4 regions of the Paenibacillus sp. UNC496MF genome follow, and region 3 is predicted to be linked to each of the others. Evidence: riboswitches for the same ligand, from Rfam matches in the RefSeq annotation. Region 3 holds a riboswitch; each other region holds the start of a gene.
What was found. Region 3 has a riboswitch for cyclic di-AMP ahead of BMZ79_RS32110 (ubiquitin-like domain-containing protein). Riboswitches for the same ligand answer to the same signal wherever they lie in the genome.
Positions count from the first base shown of each region.

Region 1: it holds a riboswitch for cyclic di-AMP, as region 3 does, so the genes downstream of both, BMZ79_RS10390 (histidine kinase) here and BMZ79_RS32110 (ubiquitin-like domain-containing protein) in region 3, are expected to answer to the same signal.
Region 2: it holds a riboswitch for cyclic di-AMP, as region 3 does, so the genes downstream of both, BMZ79_RS31300 (hypothetical protein) here and BMZ79_RS32110 (ubiquitin-like domain-containing protein) in region 3, are expected to answer to the same signal.
Region 4: it holds a riboswitch for cyclic di-AMP, as region 3 does, so the genes downstream of both, BMZ79_RS28330 (C40 family peptidase) here and BMZ79_RS32110 (ubiquitin-like domain-containing protein) in region 3, are expected to answer to the same signal.

Region 1 covers NZ_FORE01000006.1:405,356-407,550, forward strand. Annotated here, with positions in the region: gene BMZ79_RS10390 (histidine kinase) at 1-1,415, opposite strand, end outside; cyclic di-AMP (ydaO/yuaA leader) riboswitch at 1,593-1,787, opposite strand; gene BMZ79_RS10395 (DUF445 domain-containing protein) at 2,040-2,195, opposite strand, start outside.
Region 2 covers NZ_FORE01000021.1:137,297-139,491, forward strand. Annotated here, with positions in the region: gene BMZ79_RS31290 (NADH:flavin oxidoreductase) at 1-121, opposite strand, end outside; cyclic di-AMP (ydaO/yuaA leader) riboswitch at 513-679, shown strand; gene BMZ79_RS31300 (hypothetical protein) at 792-1,238, shown strand; gene BMZ79_RS31305 (hypothetical protein) at 1,367-1,801, shown strand; gene BMZ79_RS35760 (potassium-transporting ATPase subunit F) at 2,050-2,118, shown strand; gene kdpA (potassium-transporting ATPase subunit KdpA) at 2,167-2,195, shown strand, end outside.
Region 3 covers NZ_FORE01000023.1:66,244-68,438, reverse strand. Annotated here, with positions in the region: gene BMZ79_RS32115 (TatD family hydrolase) at 1-589, shown strand, start outside; cyclic di-AMP (ydaO/yuaA leader) riboswitch at 777-984, shown strand; gene BMZ79_RS32110 (ubiquitin-like domain-containing protein) at 1,357-2,195, shown strand, end outside.
Region 4 covers NZ_FORE01000018.1:38,420-40,614, reverse strand. Annotated here, with positions in the region: gene BMZ79_RS28340 (S8 family serine peptidase) at 1-2, opposite strand, end outside; gene BMZ79_RS28335 (hypothetical protein) at 252-671, shown strand; gene BMZ79_RS28330 (C40 family peptidase) at 807-1,301, opposite strand; cyclic di-AMP (ydaO/yuaA leader) riboswitch at 1,306-1,468, opposite strand; gene BMZ79_RS28325 (hypothetical protein) at 1,806-2,195, opposite strand, start outside.

The DNA of each region.
Region 1 (2,195 bases), on a different contig from region 3:
AGGCGCGGCATCGCGGCGAGCTTGCCGATCTGGGCTTCCGTGTCCGGCCTGCCGTGCGTCTCCGCGAAGCCGATGACGACGTCGATGTCCTTGCGGAGCAGGTCGTTGCCCTCGCGCAGCATCATGTACGTCTTGCCCGCTCCCGGCGCGGCGCCGATGTACACCTTGAACCGGCCGCGGCGGATGCGCTCGATCTTCTTCTCGACCTCCTGCTCGCTCAAGCGCCGGTACGGCTCGGACGGCGGCTTCGGCACGGCCCGCTTCGTCGGCAGCACCCGTTCGCCCTCGTGCTCCGCGCGGTCGGCCATGAAGAAGACGTCGATGTTGCGGACGTGCTTCAGCAGACTGCGGGCGATGGAGCCCTGCCGGAGCTCCTCCGTGCGGGTCTGCTTCGAATGGCCCATGACGATCCGCGTCGCGTTGATGAGCATGGCGTAGCGGATCAGCGCGCGCGGCACTTGCTTCCGGCTCGTAATCGCGATTTCCCGGAAGCCCGCGCCGACCTTCTCGACGAGTTTCAAAATCGATTTCTTGAACGCTTCCCGTTCCTTCGTCGGCTCCTGCGAGGCGTCCGTGAAGACGACGACCTGCAGGTCTCCGCCGAGCCGCTTCGCGATCTGCTGCCCGCGGCGGATGTAGATCGACCCGTTGACGTGGTACTGCGCCGCGACCAATATCCGCTCGGACGCCCCGGACGGTCCGATGAACCCTTGCTCCTCGCGGTATTTCTCCAACGACTCGTTCACGCCCTCCGCCATGAGGCGAAGCGCCAGCTCGCGCAGCTTGCCGACGTTGCCGCGCTTCAGCAGCTCGGGGTCCTTGACGTTGTTCAGCCGGCCCTCGCTCAGCCGGTTCAGGATCGTCTCGGGCGATACGTCGATCAGCCGCACCTCGTCGGCGATCTCCAGCAGATCCGCGGGCACCGTGCATTCCGGCGCGATGCCGGTCAGCTTCTGCGCCTGCTCCTTCACGCCCTCCAGCTCGTAGACGTTGACGGTCGTGATGACGCTGATGCCGCGGCTCAGCAGGAACCGGATATCCTCGCGGCGCGTCGGGAACTTGGCGCCGGGCCGGTTCTCGTGCGCCAGCGAATCGACGAGAAGCACCTCCGGGTTGCGCTCGACGATCGCATCCAGGTTCAGGTCCTTCTTCTCGACGTCGCCCTTCATCCAGCGGATGCTCGGAATGCGCTCCAAATCCGCCAGCTGCTCCACGGTTTCCGGGCGACGCATCGTCGACACGGCGCAGACGGCCACGTCGATGCCCTGCTGCTTGAGCGCCTGGCCTTCGCGCAGCATATGGTAGGTTTTGCCCGAGCCGCTGACGGCGCCCACGTAAATTTTCAGACGCCCGCGGTGGATTTTGGAGATGGATAACAGCAGTTCCTCCGGAGTTTGTCGCCGGTAGCCGGCCATAACGTTGTACCCCTTTCATGCCTATACCTATAAATTTGCATGTTGCCTGGAATCTTATGCTCGACACGAAAACGGACATCAAAAAAGAAGCCAGCGAAAGACGGCCTCCAATTCAGAGAACGCTTCTCGCGGCTTCTAGGCACACTATATCCAAAGTGGCTGTTCGCACGCACATTCGTCGCCTCTCTCGGTCGCTTACGAGGTTAGCTGTCGGATTCGGACATGAGAGCCGCCCTACCCGGGACGCGAGGCCATGCGCCTCCGCCCGCGATTCACCCCTGATGGCAAGCCTTGAAGCGCGCGGCTTCGGAAGGACTTGACATGCCGTTGGTTCCCCCGTTTTCCTGTTCGGAAATTCAGCGTTGTCGATTACGTTGTTAAGCATGACTCATGTTACGCCAGAGCCTGCCGTTTGTAAAGGAATCCCGTGCGCACTCCATCCCGCTGTGCGTGCAACGAGAGCAAATATAACGCTTACAAAGGCAACGAGCTTCAGAAATCTCGCGCTACCTCACTTTATGGCCTGTTTCCGTAATTACCGCGATTGCCAGGAGCTGCCTGCGGCCGGGCTTCGGAACGCTCGCCCGGTCCGGCCCCCGGCCCGCCGCGGGGGCGGCCCGGGAATCAGACGTTCCCGGTCGCCATCTCGATGCCCCGCAGCGCGAGGCCGATCAGGAAGCCGCAGAGCGCGCCGTTGACGCGGATCCATTGCAGGTCTTGTCCGACCTTGTCCTCGATCAGCTCGACGAGCTGGTCGTTGTCGAGCCGGTCCAGATTCTC
Region 2 (2,195 bases), on a different contig from region 3:
CGCCCGGGACGCCGCCGGGCGAGAAGCCGCGGGTCATCGGGGCCATGACGATCCGGTTGTCGAGCGACAGCTTCGGGGAGCGGAAAGGTTCGAACAGCGTTTTCGCCGTATCGGTGGTCATCGTGAATTCCTCCTTATGCATCATCGGATATCAAGGATTAGGGGCGATGGAATGCGGGCCGCGGGATTCCGTATTCGCGGAACTGGAAACGAAATCCATGGTTCCACTTTACTCCATAAAGCCCTCCATTTCAATTCGCATAGTCGGCATTGCGCGTCCGCAACGCGCGGCGCGTCCGGCAGCGTTCCCGCCGCCTGTCCGGCGTTCGCTTCCATCCGCCGCCAAGCCGGAAAAAGGAAGCTTTCCGGAGCAATTGGCGGGTTCGTCCGCAAACGAACGAATTGAGCGCGTTTTCATCGCGCGAATTCGCCGCAGCCCGCGTCATGGCGCGCGCGGCGGCTTTTTACAATTTTCCCGGCCGGGACTACGATTAGAAGCATCAATACCACAACTTAACCGAACGCTGAATCCCATCAAGGGAGCGGGGGAACCATCGAAGCCGCCTGTCGCCAGGACCGGCTTCACGGGGTGAATCGCGGGCAGGCTCAGCTTGCGCGCGTAGGGCATTCTCTGGCCCGAATCCGGCAGCTAACCTCGCAAGCGGACAAGAGAGACGACCAGGCCGAACGCGCGCGAAGCGTTGCTTTTCTTTGCGCTGCCCATGAAGCCGGGAGCAGAGACATCTCTTCTTCCGGCTTCTTTTTTATACCAATTTATAGGAGTGACGAACATGCAAGCGGTGCAAACGGAAGCCACGCACAGGCGGGAACGAATGGACAAGGTAACGATCGAACGGATCGAATGCTTCCGGTTCGACCGGGAGTCGGCAAGGCTGCTGCTGCCGGATTCCACGGTCAAGGATTGCTGCGGGATCCTGATGCTCGGCTCGGCGACGGGCGAGCTCGGGATCGGCGTCTTTCGCGAGTGCGCGCTCAAGGGAGATTTCATCCGCTGGGCGTGCGCGTTCCAAGGGTTCAAGCACCATACCGTCGGCGAAGGCTTGCTGGAGGCGAGCCTGAAGCACGACGTCTGGGGCGACGTCCGGTCGCTCGCGGCGGAGAACGCGCTGCGCGAACTGGCCGCGGGCCGCGCGGCCGAGCCGGACGAGCCGCTGTTCGTCAGCCTGCACGACCACGCGTACTGCTTCGAGCATGCGCAAGCATATGTAATTTTTTAGGAAACGAAAGAGGCGGCAGTCGTCATTTTTATGCTTTTTTTACGCCCGGCCCCGCACTCTTTACCCCGAATTTATGGGGAACGGCGTTAAGATGACGGTGTGCGAAAGAAGGGAGCAGGGATGAAGACGTGAACGAAAGGGAAGCAACCGCGCAGCAGACGGCCGGGCAGCAGACGGCGCCGGCGATCGTCGTGTCGGCCATGACCAAGGCCGGCGAGCAGTTCATGAAGCAGCTGCTCGTCAAGGGGCTGCCGTTTATGGCCGTCACGAACAGCGTCGCCGAACGGCAGCAGCTCGCCAAGCTCGGCGTCGGGTCGATCCTCTTGGTGAACACGATCGATCCGGACACGTGGGAGCGGCCGGAACGCCCCGTCGGGAAGGCGTTCCTGTTCGAGAGCAGCTTGTCGCTGTGCTGCAGGTATTTGCGCATGATCCGAAAGTGGACGGACCAGCCGGTGTACGTCGTCACGGGACGCACGCACGGGCGGCTGATCTACAAGGGGCTCGGCGCCGACCATATCCTGCATGTCCAGACGGGCGGCCTCGGCTCTCTGCTGGAGTAGCATAAAAAGGTTTACTTTGGAAGAAAGTATCAGTAGGCAAGGGAAAGGTAGCGGAGGAGGGTGTACGGATGGTTAACGATTTTACGATGGTGCTCTTGGCTGCGGTCGTCTTCGGACTCTTTTGGGGGTTCCGGGCATTTTGCGGACGCGCCTGAGCCGGCGGCGCCCGGGCGCGTAAGCGGACCGGAGGAAAAGCCGGGCGCGGGACGCGGCCCACACTACGCGAAGGAGGGTCAACCATGGTCGTAATGGGGATTATCGCCATTGCCCTGATCGTATATCTCGGTTTCGTCTTGGTGAAGCCGGAGAAGTTTTAAACCTTGGATCGCCGTTTCATTAATTGAGGAGGAAATATCGCTATGGCTATGGGATTCGTTCAAGTCGCCGTCACGCT
Region 3 (2,195 bases):
CGTCGGTTGGCACCCCGTGGACAGCATCGACATGACGCCGGCGGATCTCGAATGGATCGCCTCGCTGCTCGAGCATCCGAAGGTCGTGGCGCTCGGCGAGATCGGCCTCGACTACCATTGGGATACGTCGCCGAAAGACGTGCAGCAGCGCGTCTTCCGCCAGCAGATCGCGCTCGCCAAGGAGAAGCGCAAGCCGATCGTCATCCACAACCGCGACGCGCACGAAGACGTCGTGCGGATTCTTCGCGAGGAAGGCGCAAGCGAGGTCGGGGGGATCATGCACTGCTACTCCGGCAGCTGGGAAACCGCGAAGCAGTGCCTCGACATGAACTTCTATATCTCCTTCGGGGGACCGCTTACATTCCAGAACGCGCGGGTTCCGAAAGAGGTCATGGCCAGGGTGCCGCTCGACCGGTTGCTAATCGAAACGGACGCGCCGTATTTGGCGCCGCACCCCCATCGCGGGAAGCGGAATGAATCGTCCTTCGTCCGTCTTGTAGCAAATGCAATGGCGGAAATTTCAGGGAAATCTGTGGAAGAAATCGCCAAAATCACGACCGAAAACGCAAAGAGATGTTTTGGAATCTGATGAAAACGTGACGATGCGTTAGATTTCGGGGGAAATCCGGTGAAAAAAATGATTTTTCATCCGCGAATCGCTGGAATAGCTCGGAATTTTCCTTGAAATTCGTGAAAATCGTCATTAATCAGTTCTTTACAATGAGCGGCGGTAGACGGTATGATTCATCTCAGAGCAACAAAAGCTGTATTCCTTTTCCAAATCATCGCTTAATCTCCGGCTACCGGAGAGCGGGGGAACCACTTGCCTGAAACTGTTTGTAGCAATCGAACAGCGGAAGCAACGGAATTCTCTAGGGGTGAATTTCGCCGATGGACGCGCATGACCGGGCGTCGCGAAGCGAATAGGGCGACTCTCGCGCCCGAATCCGACAGCTAACCTCGCAAGCGTACATAAGAGAGATCAACCTCGTGCATGCAACATCACGCTGCCATTTATCCGAATGGGAAGCCACGAAACAGATCCTCTGTCGTCGGGCTTCTCTTTTTTGTTTGAATATTGCGTAAACTGACGACATAGGGTGTATGGTGGAGGTGGGGCCGAGGCGGAGTACGAAAAAAGCGTGCGTTCGCACGCCAATACTCTATAGTCGCGTCTAAGTATCATGTTTACAAAGGCGGCGGGGCTATGTAAGGAGGACCGAAGAAGTGGGAGCACTCCAGTTAAAGGACACCCATGGGAAACGATCATCCAGCATGTCTTTCGCATTGCGATGGAAGCATGAGAATGTGCGTTTAATTGTACTGAGCGCCATGATCTCAATCGCTATGACTTTCATGTTTCTGGTGTTGTTGTACGGAACGGCTGACAAGCATGTCTCCGTAGTATTGAACGGACGAGAAACCATTGTCTCCACGAAGCAATGGGTCCTTCAACGCCTACTGGATGAACAAGCCATCACCATCGGCCCGCACGATAAAGTGTCGATGCCGCTGGACGGCGGCATAAGCGACGGCGACCGGATCGTGATCGATCGGGCCATCCCGCTTACGGTGAAGGCAGACGGCAAAGCAAGAACGTTGTACACGACAGAGAAAACGGTACAAGCGGCGATCGATCAGGCTGATATAGAGGTTCGCGGCCTAGACAAGGTGTATCCTTCGTCCGGGGCTGCGCTCCAACCGAACATGACCATCACGGTCACCCGGATCGACAAGAAATATTCCGAGACTTCGTACGACGTTCCGTTCACGGTCGTGAAGAAGAACGATCCGAAGCTCGCGGTCGGGAAGCAGAAGCTTGTCCGGCAAGGCCAGCAGGGTAAAGTGGTCAAACGCTACGAGACGGTATTCGCGGACGGCGTGGCGGTGTCGCAGACGCTCGTCGAGAAAATGACGCCGCAGCCGGCGGTCGATAAAGTCGTCTCCATCGGAACGATGAAGCCCGAACCGAAGGTGACGATGCTGTCGGCCAGCGCCGGGGCATCGAGCTACACGAAGCGGGGCGTCACGTTCAACGCCAAGAAGGTCATGCGGAACTTCACGCTGACGGCGTATTCGGCGGGCGTGGCTTCGACGGGCAAAGGCAAAGGCCATCCGGAATACGGCATCACCGCTTCGGGTACGCGCGTCCAGGAAGGCCGCACGATCGCGGTCGATCCGAAGGTCATTCCGAT
Region 4 (2,195 bases), on a different contig from region 3:
AATGAACATGCACGCCCTTTCCAAGCTTGAGGTATGAAATGCGATTCTATAAGTCTTGTAAACGCGGGAAACCTATTATTTACAATTAAATAAGGGGCTGGAAAAGTCAATAAAGATTATTCAAAATTATTTAACAATTTAAATAATTGAATCGTTGGAACTAGAACGGCAGGTCAATCGACAAGCCCTGCGCGCATACATATGGACTTACGGCAAGCGGCTTCGGGGCATCGGCGGCGGGAGGGACCGGAATGGCGAAATGGCGGGACAGCTTGGAGCGGCGGTTCATGGAATGGCGGCGGCTGGAGTATGCGGTGGAGCATACGCTCGCGGGCCGGCGCGTGCTGCGCGTCGCGGGGCCGCGGACGCCGCGGCTGACGACGCCGGTATCGGTCGCGATCAGGCGGGAGGAGCTGGGCGCGGTGGAAGAGACGTTCCAGGCGGGGCTGGCCTGCTTCTGCCTCGGGGAGCTGACGGCGGAGGGACGCGCCGCGTTTCTGCGGGTCTGGCACGAACGGCTCGAGGCCGGGGCGACCGCCGTGCTGGCCGACCGCCGGGGCGAGGGCTGCGAGACGCCCGCGGAGCTGGCGGACTTGTTCGGGCCGCATGCCAAGGCGCTGAACGTCGAGGTCGGCCCGACCTTTTGGTGGGTCCGCTACGAACGGGCGTAACCGCGCGCGTTCGGCCAAAACAAACAAAGCCGCGGCTGCTTGTCTCGGGAAGAGAAGCAGCTGCGGCTTTGCTTGCAATGCCTTTGCGGGGCGGTCGGACCGCCGCGCCGGCATTATGCGTACGTCTTGCTCGGATCAATCGTCGTTATCGCCCGGCTCGTCGGAAGGATCGTTCGCGTATTTCTCGAACGTGGACTGGTTCATTACGCGGCGCGCCGTTACGTAGCGCTTCGAGTAATAGGATTCGCTCAGTCCGTTGATCGCGACGCCTCTGCTGGTGGACGCGTGCGCGAACTTGCCGTCGCCGACGTAGATGCCCACGTGCGAGATGCCGTTGCCCGTCGTATTGAAGAATACGAGATCTCCCGGAATCAGATCGTCCTTGGCGATTTTCTTGCCCAGCGTGGCCTGCGAACGGGACGCGTGCGGGATTTCGACGCCGAGTTTCTTGAACACGTACATCGTGAATCCGGAGCAGTCGAACCCTTTCGTAGTCGTGCCGGAGTAAACATAGGGTGTTCCGATCAGATCGCCGATGACGCCGTCCATTTTCGACTGCGCGAACACGCTTCCGGTCTGGAAGATGAACAGCATCGCGATTCCGATCACTAGCGCGGAAAACTTCTTCAAAACGGGAAACTCCTTCCGGGGCCTACGAGGTTAGCTGTGGGGTTCGGTTGAAGGCTCCCTATGATCGCCTCTGGCAGACGGTCTTCGGCAGACCGGCTGTCGGGATCAATTCACCCAGAATGGTTCCCCCGTTTCCCTCTTGCAAGGGAATTCGGCAAATTTTTCATTTCTCACGGCTAAATATTCGATCATTTTGTCGCTTCTCCTTCCAGGTTCATCCTTTGTTCACACATTAAAATTATTAGAATGCAACCTTTTGTCTCTCATTTTCGTATAATAGCGCCGTTTTCGCGATCGGAGAACGCGTTTATTCGGCGTTGTCGGAAAAACGTCCGGACCGTGCGGGGCCCGTCCCTTCGCCGCCTTCGGCAGACGTCGAAAAGCCCCGTCGCGGGGCGTACGGGGCGGAACGAAAGTCCTAGGCGATGCGATTCGCGAAGATTCGGACGCGGCTGCCGCGGGGCGGCGCCGAGGGGCAGGCGGGGAGATCCGCCCGCTTCGGCCTTACGGCTGCTTGGACTGCCAGACGTCGAACTGGGAGGCCGCCGTCCACACCTTCATGACCGTGCGAATCAGCTGATAGCCTTGGTGAAGCACCAGCGCGAGCAGCCCGGCCCACAGCATCGACACGGAGGCGACCGTCACGCTGACGAGCGCGCCGATGCCCCACATCGCGAGCGACACGCCGGCGAAGGGCAGGAAGTTCGCGAGGCATTGCCAGAGGCCTCGCATGGAGCCGCTTCCGGCAACGGAACCGAACTGCATCGCGAGGAAGAGCAAGTGGAGCAGCACCGCCCAGAGCAGCCACGCGCCGGCCCACGGCCCGGCCTGCTTCGCGAATTCCGTCAGCGTGCCGCTCGTCAGCAGCAGGTCGAGCGCCTTGGGCAGGAGCCA